3 regions of the Novosphingobium mangrovi genome follow, and region 2 is predicted to be linked to each of the others. Evidence: predicted binding sites of a transcription regulator. Region 2 holds the regulator's gene; each other region holds the start of a gene.
What was found. Region 2 encodes LexA, which represses DNA repair genes until DNA is damaged. Its sites were predicted from a motif close to GTTCCNCNCTTGTTCT; they were not measured.
Positions count from the first base shown of each region.

Region 1: the regulator LexA is predicted to act here: its motif matches at 1,722-1,737, upstream of MTR65_RS02285 (PA0069 family radical SAM protein).
Region 3: the regulator LexA is predicted to act here: its motif matches at 2,117-2,132, upstream of MTR65_RS02370 (ATP-dependent helicase).

Region 1 is NZ_JALHAT010000003.1:21,824-25,915, reverse strand. Features, by position in the region: gene MTR65_RS02295 (pilus assembly protein TadG-related protein) at 1-917, shown strand, start outside; gene MTR65_RS02290 (hypothetical protein) at 1,042-1,638, opposite strand; gene MTR65_RS02285 (PA0069 family radical SAM protein) at 1,742-2,812, shown strand; gene MTR65_RS02280 (hypothetical protein) at 2,928-3,422, shown strand; gene MTR65_RS02275 (hypothetical protein) at 3,553-3,852, shown strand; gene dnaE (DNA polymerase III subunit alpha) at 3,939-4,092, opposite strand, start outside.
Region 2 is NZ_JALHAT010000005.1:108,069-112,160, reverse strand. Features, by position in the region: gene moaC (cyclic pyranopterin monophosphate synthase MoaC) at 1-330, shown strand, start outside; gene MTR65_RS05705 (molybdopterin molybdotransferase MoeA) at 327-1,574, shown strand; gene lexA (transcriptional repressor LexA) at 1,697-2,383, shown strand; gene MTR65_RS05695 (ComEC/Rec2 family competence protein) at 2,411-4,092, opposite strand, start outside.
Region 3 is NZ_JALHAT010000003.1:41,693-45,784, reverse strand. Features, by position in the region: gene MTR65_RS02385 (pseudouridine synthase) at 1-1,016, shown strand, start outside; gene rsmD (16S rRNA (guanine(966)-N(2))-methyltransferase RsmD) at 1,030-1,599, shown strand; gene MTR65_RS02375 (hypothetical protein) at 1,685-1,954, opposite strand; gene MTR65_RS02370 (ATP-dependent helicase) at 2,157-4,092, shown strand, end outside.

The sequences.
Region 1 (4,092 bases), on a different contig from region 2:
ACCGGATCGCGGACGAGGCCCCCTTCGTCGAAGTGCGCCTTGCCGACCTCCTCGATCTGGGTCCCTACGGAGCGCTTGACTACGATCCGGGCACGGCGGGCGTGGAGGTCGATGCCTTCTCGCTGGTGCGCATGCTACTGGAACTCTCGCACGGCGACACGCTCGACATCGAACTGGACCTGGCCGCCACCGGGCTCTCCAGCGTCCATGTGCGCCTCGTGCGCGGCTATGGACTGGCGCATTCCCCCTGGCTGACGATCACTGGCGCGCGCGATTACGTCCTGCGCACGGCCCAGGCCCGGCTGCTCGTGTCCGCGCGCGTGGGTACGGGGAGCCCTTGGCTGCCATCCATCGAACTCCCCCTCTACACCGAGCTCGCCCAGGCCGAGGCGACGCTCGACGATATCCAGTGCAGCGGCGATCCCGATAGCGACGGTGTGCGGCTTGGCGTGACCCCGGCCATCGGCACCATCGGCATCGGGCGGCCCGACGCGCAGGACATGGGCGACCTTTCGAGCCCGGTCACGCTTTCGCGGGCCACGCTCGTCAATGTACCGCTGATTGCGCGCGTCACCGCACTATCGGAAGTGTCGCTGGGCGGCACGACCGGCCCGCAGGAGGTCCTCTTCACCTTTGCCGACATTCGCGACAAGGTGACCAAGACCGTCTCGACGCAGGATCTCACCCAGTCGCTGGCGACCTCGCTGATCGCGCAGACCGACCTCGAAGCCCAGACCCTGGGCCTCTCGCTCAGCCTCTCCTCTGTCACCAACATCGTCGGCAATACCCTGTCCACGATTGCCCCGACACTCGATGCAACCGTGTTCTCTCTCACGCAGGCGCTCGGCGTCCGCCTCGGGGCCGCCGACGTACAGGTCAACAAGGTCCGCTGCGGAGTGCCCACCGTCATCGCCTGACGCATCCGGACCGACCCGCGGGAGAGCCTCCCCCTTTCTCTCTCCCGACACCTACCGGGCCCGCCGCCAGACCCTCGGCCGCGGGCCCGTTTTCCTGTGCGAGCCGGGACTCCTTGGCGACGGTCTACTGCCTGGAATGGTGCTGACCCCATCGCCATTTCCGAAAGGCCTGAACACCGGAACCAAGAGCCAGGGCACCGCCTATTGCGAGCCAGACGAGCGCCCAACTTTGAAATAGGTCTGTTTCCTGCGAATGTTTCAAAACCAGCCCCATGCCGATCGAGGCGACCAAGGCCAGCTTTCGGTACGTAATTTTTGAGAGCACGAGCCCGCGCGCTTGCTCCCTCGTCAATGCGGCACGCTCCGGCGTCCGATGCCGAAGCGCCCGAGCTGGTGCATTCCACGACCAATAGTAGAACACCACGAATGCTACCATGATCGCGTACACTCCGATCCTGATCGCGAACATGGACTCGGAGACGTCCCTGCCCCGATTGAACCAGGGTACCAGCACTGACAGGAGGACAATCGCCATGATCATCGACCAGTTCGCGTACCGGATGTGCGCGCAGTAGGCCGTTATGAATGCCTCCTTTTCCGCCTCGCTCACGCGATATTGCGCACCCTTCTGGCTCTTTCTGTAAAGGGCGCCCTCGGCATCCGCAGTGAACTGATCGGCAAACATTTGCCGGACGCGTTTGGAGCTGGAATGGGCAAACATCCTAATACGTTAAGTGCTTCGTCTGACTTCCGCCATCAAATTGGGGGGCACTGTTGAAGCCATACGGATGGACGGACACATGTGTTCCTGTTATGTTCCAATTATGGAAGCCATCAAGGGCCGCGGCGCGGTCAGCAATCAGACGAGTACGCGCTTCAATCTCACGCAAAGTGAGAGCGATGGCGACTGGCTTGACGAGCGAGAGCAGATCGACGGCCCTCCCCCTTCGGTCACGACGGTCGTCACCGAGTTGCACCCCAGAACAATCGTCTCGTTCAACCAATCGCCCGACATCCCCTTCGACCGCTCGATCAACGCGTACAACGGATGCGAACATGGCTGCATCTACTGCTTTGCCCGGCCCAGCCATGCCTACCACGATCTCTCGCCGGGACTGGACTTCGAAACCAGGCTCTTCGCCAAGCCCGATGCCGCCCGGCTGCTGCGCGAAACGCTGGCTCGCCGGAACTACCGCGTCGCGCCGATTGCGATGGGGACCAACACCGATCCTTACCAACCGATCGAGCGGCGCTACCGGATCACCCGGGACATCCTCGAACTGTGTCTGGAGGTCGGCCACCCGGTCAGCCTCGTCACCAAGTCCGACCGGATACTTGCCGACAGCGACGTGCTGGCCGAGCTGGCGCGGCGCGATCTTGTCAGCGTCGGGATCTCGGTCACCAGCCTCGATGCCCGCCTCTCGCGCCTGCTCGAACCGCGCACGGCAGCTCCTGCCAAACGCTTTGCCGCGCTCGAGGCCCTGAATGCCCAAGGTATTCCCGCCCACGCCATGATCGCGCCGGTCATCCCCGCAATCACCGACCACGAACTGGAAAGCCTGGTCGAGGCAGCCGCGAAGGCGGGCTCGCGCGGGGCCATGTGGATCATGCTGCGCCTGCCCCTCGAAGTGGCCCCGCTCTTTCGCGAATGGCTCGAAGCCCATTTCCCCGACCGCGCAGGCAAGGTCATGGCGATCATCCGCGAAATGCGCGGCGGGCGCGACAACGATCCGCGCTTTGGCGAACGCTTCCGGCCCCAGAGCCCCTGGGCCGACCTCGTGCGCAGCCGCTTCCGCCTTGCCATGAAGCGCCACCGCCTTGGGCCTCCCGGCGTCCACCTCGATTGCAGCCAGTTCCGCGCGCCCTCGCCCGACGGGCAGCTGAGCTTGCTATAGAGGCCCGGGCATGATCAGGAAGACACCGCCCATGCCACAATACACTTGCCTAATAACAAGTGCCGTGCGTTCATGGCGCACTTGCATTGCCCACCGTGCTCCCGGAGGAAAATCCATGAACGCCGCTCTCCTCGCGCTGGCTCTTGCCAGTCTTGCCCAGGCTGCAGGCGCGTCCCCAGCGCCGGACGGCCAGGCTAGGCTACCCTCGGTGAGCCGCGCGCAAGCCTGCACCCCGGGCTGCCTCTCCACGACCGAGGCGGTCACCTACGCCTCCTATCTGGGCTCGAAAGCAGGCGTTGCCGGGATCTTCGAGATGCCCGTGCGCGCGGTGGGCGCGCAAAGCGGCCACATCTACCTGAACTCCGAGCGCGACTACCGTGACCGCAACTGCCTGACCGTCTCCATTCCCATGCGCACTGCACGGCGCATGTTCGGCAGCGATGACCCGGATGAGATTGCCAAACACCTGAAGGGACAGCGCATTTTCGTGAAAGGCATCGCCCGGCAGGTCCGCATCAATTTCACCGCCAACGGCCAGCCGACCGAAAAGTACTATTTCCAGATCCACGTCCTGGCCGACCAGCCCGAGCAGCTACGCCTCGCGGTCTGAGGCACGACGAGCTCCCGTCCCGCACCTTCCGTCTCCCCGCTGAACGCGCGGTAATCTGCGGTTCATGGAACCGGAGGCGCGCATCCTTGGTTATTCCCGGCAACACGAAACAACAACGGGATGCGAAACCATGGCAGATGAATACGTGACCCACGAGCGCCGCACGACCACCGACGAACCGGCTGCGGCACAGCCTACCCACACCACCGTCATCCATGAGAGCAAGTCGTCCTCAGGCGGCAGTGGCCTTGTCATCGCGCTGATCCTGCTCGTCGCGGTTGTCGGCGGCTTCTACCTCTTCAGCCAGACCTCCTCGAGCGAGGTTGCGCGCGACAACGCCATTGCCGATGCGGCGCAGGATGTCGGCAATGCGGCCTCGCAGATCGGCGATGCGGCCGAGAGCGCGGCCGAAGGCGCCGCCAACAACTAAGGCCCCGCGCCCTCACACGCAAAAAAGGCCCGGCATTCCATGGGGAGTGCCGGGCCTTTGTGCGTGTTTCAAACGAAGCGCGCAAATCAGGCCGCGCGGCGCACGCTCTCGGGGCCCTGGCGGGCGATCAGCGAGATGTTCGAGAGCCCCTCGACACTGGCGAGTTGCTCGGCGAATTCGCCGTCGAGCGCAAAATCGCGACCCAGCCGCACCCGCTGGTCACGGCCATCGCCCAGCTTG
Region 2 (4,092 bases):
GGGACCGCGCGCATCGCCGGTATCCTCGCGGCCAAGAAGACCGCCGATCTCATCCCGATGTGCCACCCCCTGCCCCTCGATGCGGTGAACCTCGATTTCACCTTCGAGAACGAGGAAGAGTTCACCGGCTCCATCCGCGCCACCGCCACCGCCTCGATCACCGGAAAGACCGGCATCGAGATGGAGGCCATCACCGCCGTCTCGATTGCGCTGGTCACCATCTACGACATGGCCAAGGCGCTCGATAAGGGCATGGTCATCTCCGACATCCGCCTCGTCGAGAAGCAGGGCGGCAAGTCGGGCCACTGGAAAGCCGAAGGGTGGGTATGAGCACCGCGCCTTCTCCCGACGTGCCCGTCATGACGCCCCCGATCCCGCTCGAAGAAGCGCAGCGCCGCCTCCTCGCGCTCGCCGACCCGATGCGCCGCGAACATGTCGACATGGCAGGCGCCATCGGCCGCTACCTTGCCGAGCCACTGCTCGCCCGCCGCACCCAACCCGCCGGGCACCTTTCCGCAATGGACGGCTATGCGGTCACCGATGGCGATCTTGCCGGCCCCTGGACCATCGTGGGCGAAAGCGCGGCCGGGCACCCCTTCGTAGGCAGCATGACGCGCGGTGAAGCCGTGCGCATCTCCACAGGCGCCCTGCTGCCCTGCGATGCCGCCGGGGTCATCGTGCAGGAAGACCTCGCGCGCAGCGACACGGCACTCACGCTCACCGGCACAGGCCCCAGCCCGCAGGATCGCCACGTGCGCCGCCTCGGCTCGGACTTCGTAGCTGGCAAGGAGGTTCTGCCCGCCGGAACCCGCATCGGCCCCGCCCAGATCGCGCTCGCCGTCTCGGCCGGACACAGGCACCTGCCCGTCTTCCGCGCGCCCCAGGTCGCGATCATCGACAGCGGCGATGAGCTTTCCTCCGATCCGGAGAACTGCGCCACGCACCAGATCCCGGCCAGCAATGGCGCCATGCTGGAGGCAATGGTCGCCGGGCTCGCGGTCCAGACACGCCGCATCGGACCGGTCGGCGACACGCTCGACGCGCTCCTATCCGCCTTTGACGAGGCCGCCCATGCCGACGTCATCGTCACCAGCGGCGGCGCGTCCGTTGGCGACCACGACCTCATCCGCCCCGCGCTCGAAGCCTGGGGCGCGAAGCTCGACTTCTGGCGCATCGCGATCAAGCCGGGCAAGCCGCTCCTCGTCGCCACCCGCCCCCGCTCGCAGCGCCGCCAGATCATCATTGGATTGCCCGGAAATCCGGTCTCCGCACTCGTTACCGGCTACCATTTCCTGCTCCCGCTGCTGCGCCGTCTGATGGGCGCACTCGATCCCGCGCCCATGGCTGTCACCACCCGTCTCGACGGGGACCTGCCGGCCACCGGCGCACGCCGCGAATTCCTGCGCGGCACCTGGGACGGGGAATGCGTGCGAGCCGTGCGCGTGCAGGACAGCGGGGCCCTGGGCGCTCTTGCGGGCAGTAACGTCCTCATCGACCGTCCTGCGAACGGATCGGAAACACCTTCTGGCGCAAACGTGCGCATCTACATACTCCAGAACGGCGGTATCGCTTGACGTGGGAAATTCTGTTGCTTAATTGTTCTCAGAATGTTCACAAGTGGAACATCCAGAAGAACAGCTGATGCGCGGGAAGCCGAATTTCCGTGTGCGGCAGGCGCAGGAAAGAGGCAGCGAACATGTTGACCCGCAAGCAGCACGAATTGCTCCGGTTCATCCAGACCCGGCTTGACGAAACCGGCATTTCGCCCAGCTTCGAAGAGATGAAGGACGCGCTGGACCTCAAGTCCAAGTCGGGCGTGCACCGCCTGATCTCCGCGCTGGAGGAACGCGGCTTCATTCGCCGCTTGCCCAACCGCGCCCGCGCGCTCGAAGTGCTGCGCCGTGCCGACGAAGGCGGCCAGACAACGGCTCCGGCCGCCAACTCGAACGTCGTGCCCTTCGCCAGGCCCGAAACCGCCGCTCCCGCACCGACGGCCGATGTGATCGAGATCCCCTTGCACGGACGCATCGCTGCGGGCGTTCCGATCGAGGCGCTGGAAGACCAGGCGATCCTTCCCGTGCCCGCCGCGCTTCTGGGCGCGGGTGAACATTACGCGCTGGAGGTTTCCGGCGATTCGATGATCGAGGCAGGCATTCTTGATGGCGATTTTGCCTTGGTGAAACGCACCGATATCGCCAACGATGGCGAGATCGTGGTCGCCCTCGTGCGCGGCGAGGAAGCGACGCTCAAGTACCTGCGCCGTGAAAACGGCATGATCCGCCTTGACCCGGCCAACGCGGCCTATGAACCGCAGATCTATGCGGCCGACGAGATCAAGGTGCAGGGTAAGCTCGCAGGCCTCCTGCGCCGCTACTTCCACTGAGCCGACCGGATCGCAGCGCCCCGCGCGCTATCGATCCGAAGACATCGATGAGGGCATGGGCGGGATGAGGTCCTGCAAGGACATCTCGCCTTTGCGTCCATGCCACCATCCATGCATCCCCTGCCCCTGCGCGACATTGCGCACCACGCCGCGGGACAGATCGACGCTCAGGCCTCCCGTCTGGCTGAGCGTGCCGCGATCGGCCTTGAACCAGCGCGGTCGGCATGCCCGCGGCAGCCAACGATCCGAGATCACGATGTCAGCCCGGTCGCAGGCGGCAGCCAGTTCGCGCTCGGGCACGATGTCCCGGCTCCTCGACAACAGGACGTTGGCTGCGCGCGCCTGCATCTGCAAGGTGATCGAACAGAAATCGGCATTGCAACGCGCGCCCGGATGATCGGGGAGATAGATCGTCTCTCCTCGCAACCCCGCATTCTCCTGGAAATTGTCGCGCACGTAGTCGCTACGCGTGTTGCGTAGCAGCAGCAGCCTTGGCGCATCACGCCCGGCCGTCCGCTCCACAACGCCTACGTTGCGGCCATCCCCGGCGATCAGCAGATCAGGCGGCGACTGATTATAAAGAACAAGAAAGCCCACGAGGCAGGGAACAACGCCCAGCAGACGCACCTTTCCGACCAACAGCGCCAACCAGAAACCTCCGACAAGAAACAGCGAGAAAGCCGCCTCGCCCATGCCCGGCACCAGCGTCACAGCCCCTGGTTGCGCCGAGACCCAATGCGCCAGTCCCAGCACCGCATTGATGGTCCATCCCACAAGGCCCCAGAGCGGCCCGCCAAGGGACACGACATCGGCCGCCAGGGCCAGGACGACCCCGGGCATGATCACAAAGGTCGTCAATGGGATTGCCACGAGATTGGCCAATGAACCGTAGAGCCCGGCCTTGTGAAAGTGGAACAGCGCAATCGGCATCAGGGCGAGCTCGATTACGAGCCCGGTCAGCATGAGCATGCCGAACCACCGCACGCCGCGCATCCAAGGAGATTCTTCACGCGGCCCCAGGAAATTGCGCACGGGCGCGCAGGACGACAGGGCCACGATGGCGAGGACAGCGGCAAAGCTCATCTGGAAGCTCGGCCCCACCACGGCCTCAGGCCATAGAAGCATCACGGCGAATGCCGCCACCGCCAGAATGCGCAAGGACAACGCCTCACGGCCCAGTGCCAGGGCGCCAAGCACGAGCAGCGCCGCGATACACGAACGAACCGTCGGCACCTGCGCGCCAGTCAGCAGTGTATATCCAATCCCCCCGAGCGCCGCGAGCCCGGAAGCCAGCATCGGCAGGCGAACCCGCAGGGCCAAGGCGGGCCACAATGCGAGCGCCCGAACGGACAGAACGTAGATCAGGCCGATTACGGCCGTCACGTGGAGCCCGCTTATGGCCAACAGGTGCGCCAGGCCGGAATCTCGCATGGCCTGCGCATCGTCTGCCGTGATGCCCCCTCGATCCCCCGTGACGAGCGCCACGGCAATGCCAGCCGCCTGCTCATCGACCTGCTCGCGAACATGGCCAGCCAGTCCGCGCCGAATGCGCGCCAAAGGCGCTTCCCCTCCTGCCGCTGGCTCCAGGACGGTCACGGGCTTCAAGATCGTTCCCGAACCGGCGAGCCCGGCAAACCAGGCCGTTCTTGCAAAATTATAACCACCCGGGAGCAGGGGCGCTGCCGGCGGCATGATCCGCGCCTCGAACT
Region 3 (4,092 bases), on a different contig from region 2:
CTCGCAAATCCGGCGGTTCCTCGTACGGATCCGATTCGCGCGGATCCGATTCGCGCGGATCCGATTCGCGCGGATCCGATTCGCGCCGCTCCGAAGGCCGTAGCCCTGCGCGCGGTCCTTCGCGTGGCCCCCGTTCGGGTGGCCGCTCCTCCGACGAGCCCCGCCGCGACGGCCCTTTCAACGAACGCAAGGGCGGCGCCGGGTCGCGCCCGCGCAGCTTCGGCAAGCCGAGGCCTGCCGGTCCCACGCCCAAGGATCCGAACCTGCCTGCACGCGAGGGCGACCGCATCGCCAAGCTCCTCGCCCGTGCCGGGGTTGCGAGCCGCCGCGAGGCCGAGCGCATGATTGCCGAAGGCCGCGTGAAGCTGAACGACGAGCTGGTCGAGACCCCCTCGACCGTGCTGACCTCGCTTGCGGGCGTCACCGTCGATGGCAACCCGGTGAAGGAAGCGGACGCCACGCGCCTGTTCGCCTTCCACAAGCCCGCCGGGCTCATCACCGCCGAGCGCGACCCGGCCGGTCGCCCGACGATCTACGCCGCGCTGCGCAACGCCCTGCCCAAGGATGCGGGCCGCGTGATGCCGGTGGGACGTCTCGACTTCAACACCGAAGGCCTGCTGCTGCTCACCAACGATGGCGAGTTCAAGCGTGCGCTGGAACTGCCCTCGACCGGCGTGCCACGCACCTACCGCGCCCGCGCTTTCGGCGATATCACCCAGGAACAGCTGGAAAGTCTGATCGAGGGCGTCGAGATCGACGGCGTGCGTTACGGTAAGATCGACGCCAACATGGAGCGCGGAGCCGGACGCAACCGCTGGATCGAGATGACGCTCACCGAGGGCAAGAACCGCGAAGTGCGCCGCGTCCTCGAACACTTCGGCCTCAAGGTCAGCCGCCTCATCCGCATCGGCTACGGCCCCTTTGCTCTGGACGAGCTGCCCAAGGGCGCCGCCGTCGAGATCGACGCGAAAGTGCTCGACCGCTTCCGCCGCGATATCGACCGCGCGAAGGGCTGAGGGAGACCACGAGATGAAGGGACCGGCCACCCGGACCGGCCTGCGCATCGTCGCGGGCGAATGGCGCGGGCGCAAGCTCGCCACCCCTGAGGGCGACACCACCCGCCCCACCGCCGACCGCACGCGCGAGACGCTGTTCTCGATGCTGGCAAGCCGCCTTGGCACCTTCGAGGGGCTCAAGGTGGCCGACCTTTTCGCAGGTTCGGGTGCCCTCGGCCTCGAAGCGCTTTCGCGCGGGGCCGCCCACTGCCTCTTCGTCGACCAGGACGCCGCCGCGATCCGCGCGATCCGTCGCAACATCGCCAACCTCAAGGCCCAGGACCGCAGCGACGTGCGCCCGGTCTCCGCGCTCTCGCTCGGAACGGCGAAAGAGGCTCTCGATCTCGTCCTGCTCGACCCGCCCTACGACACCGGTGCGGGCGCGGTGGCAGCCGACAAGCTGGCGCGTCTGGGCTGGATCAACGAGGCGACCTGGGTCTCGATCGAGACCGCCCGGGATGAAAGCGTCTCGGTGCGCGGTTTCGAGGTCGAGGCGACCCGCGATGTTGGCAAGGCCCGCCTTCACATCTTGCGCAAGGTCTGAGGAATAGGCTGCAACGCACTTGCCTGAAACGAAAAAGGGCGCCGGAAGTACCGGCGCCCTTTTTGCTAAAATTGCCTGAGTGGGATCAGGAAGCGGGCGCCTCCAACCCCTTGTCCTCGGGATAGTGGTCGAGCGGGCGGTTGCCGAAGTTGAGGCCAGCCTCGCGCGGATTGATGCAGCCGTCAGTGGCCTCACCGCGGCACACGTCATAGACCTTGCCCTCGACCCGCACCTTCGCGGCCACACCACGCGCGTCCTTCTCGACAACCTCGGGGGATGCCGATGCGCTCTGCGCCTGAGCGCAAAGGGGCAGGACCGCAGCCGCAGCGGCACAAGCAATAAGACCTTTCTTCATAATCTTACTCCCATTACTTAAAGCCCCCTGTGCGCATCCCGCAGCCGCCTTCCGACGCTGGCGGACCGGCGCACATCCCGGGGCCGATCACTCCATTTCGACGCATTGGCCGGTGGAATTGTTCCACGACGGCGACGAAGCGACCTTGCACCGGGTTAATCCGTTCCCTAGTTGTTCACGGGTGACCGAGAGCCATTCCCCGCTGCCCGCCGCGCCCGCTCATCCTGCAGGCGCCGACGCGTCCAATCCCCTCATCGCCGGACTGAACGAACCCCAGCGCGACGCCGTCCTGACGACCGAAGGGCCGGTGCTGATGCTGGCCGGTGCAGGCACGGGCAAGACCTCCGCCCTCACCCGGCGCCTCGCCTATCTCGTTCAGAGCCGCCTCGCCTGGCCGAGCGAGATCCTGTGCGTGACCTTCACCAACAAGGCCGCGCGCGAAATGCGCGAACGCGTCGGCCAGCTCGTCGGCCCGGCGGTCGAAGGCATGCCCTGGCTCGGCACCTTCCACGCCATCGCGGCCAAGATGCTGCGCCGCCATGCTGAACTGGTGGGCCTGGAATCGAACTACACGATCATCGACACCGACGACCAGCTGCGCCTCCTCAAACAGCTGATCCAGGCCGAGGGGATCGACGAGAAGCGCTGGCCCGCCAAGCAACTGGCCGGGTGTATCGACCGCTGGAAGAACCGCGGCCTCAACCCGCGCGATCTCGACGCGCGCGAGAATGAGGCCTACGCCGAGGGCAAGGGCCAGCATTTCTACCATATGTACCAGGAGCGCCTGAAGGCGGTGAACGCCTGCGACTTCGGCGATCTTCTGCTCCACATGCTCAACATCCTGCGCGAGCATCGCGACGTGCTCGAACAGTACCAGCAGCGCTTCAAGTACGTCATGGTGGACGAGTACCAGGACACCAACCAGGTTCAGTACCTGTGGCTGCGCCTGATCGCCCAGCACCGCCGCAACATCTGCGTGGTGGGTGACGACGACCAGTCGATCTACTCCTGGCGCGGCGCCGAGGTTGCCAATATCCTGCGCTTTGAAAAGGACTTTCCGGGCGCCAAGGTGATCCGGCTCGAACAGAATTACCGCTCCACACCGCAGATCCTGGCCGCCGCTTCGGGCCTCATCGACGAGAACACGCAGCGTCTCGGCAAGACGCTCTGGACCGAGCGTCACGGCGGCGACAAGCTCCACGTCGTCGGCGTCTGGGACGCGCCGGAGGAAGCGCGCCGGGTGGGCGACGAGATCGAGCGCCTCGAACGCGAAGGCGCCCCGCTCGACCAGATCGCGATCCTCGTGCGCGCGCAGTACCAGACCCGCGAATTCGAGGACCGCTTCATCTCGATCGGGATGAAGTACCGCATCGTCGGCGGCTTCCGATTCTACGAACGCGCGGAAATTCGCGATGCCCTCGCCTATCTGCGCGTCATTGCCCAGCCCGCAGACGACCTCGCGTTTGAGCGCATCTACAACACGCCCAAGCGCGGGCTCGGGGCCAAGGCCCTGGAAAAGCTGCACCTCCTGGCCCGTCGCCGCGGCATCCCGCTCGCCAAGGCCGCGCTTGAAATCTGCGACACCGACGAATTGCCCGCCCGTGCGCGCAACACGCTGCTTTCGCTGATGCGCGATTTCGCGCGCTGGCGCGACATGGCGAAGGAGGAAGGCCCCGCCGACCTCATCCGCACCGCCCTCGACGAGAGTGGCTACACCGACGCGCTCCAGGCCGAACGCACCCCCGAGGCCAGCGGACGCCTTGAGAACCTCGTCGAGCTCGCCCGCGCGATGGAAGAGTACGACAGCCTCGGCGATTTCCTCGAACACGTCAGCCTCGTCATGGACAATGACGCGCGCGATGATGAGGAGAAGGTCACGATCATGACCATGCACGCGGCCAAGGGGCTGGAATTCGACAACGTGTTCCTGCCCGGCTGGGAAGACGGCGTGTTCCCCTCGCAGCGCTCGCTGGACGAAGGCGGGCTGGCCAGTCTCGAGGAAGAGCGCCGCCTTGCCTACGTTGCGATCACCCGTGCGCGCCGCAAGTGCACCATTCTTCATGCGGCAAACCGGCGCATCTACGGCCAGTGGACCAGTTCGATCCCCTCGCGCTTCATCGCCGAACTGCCCGAGGACC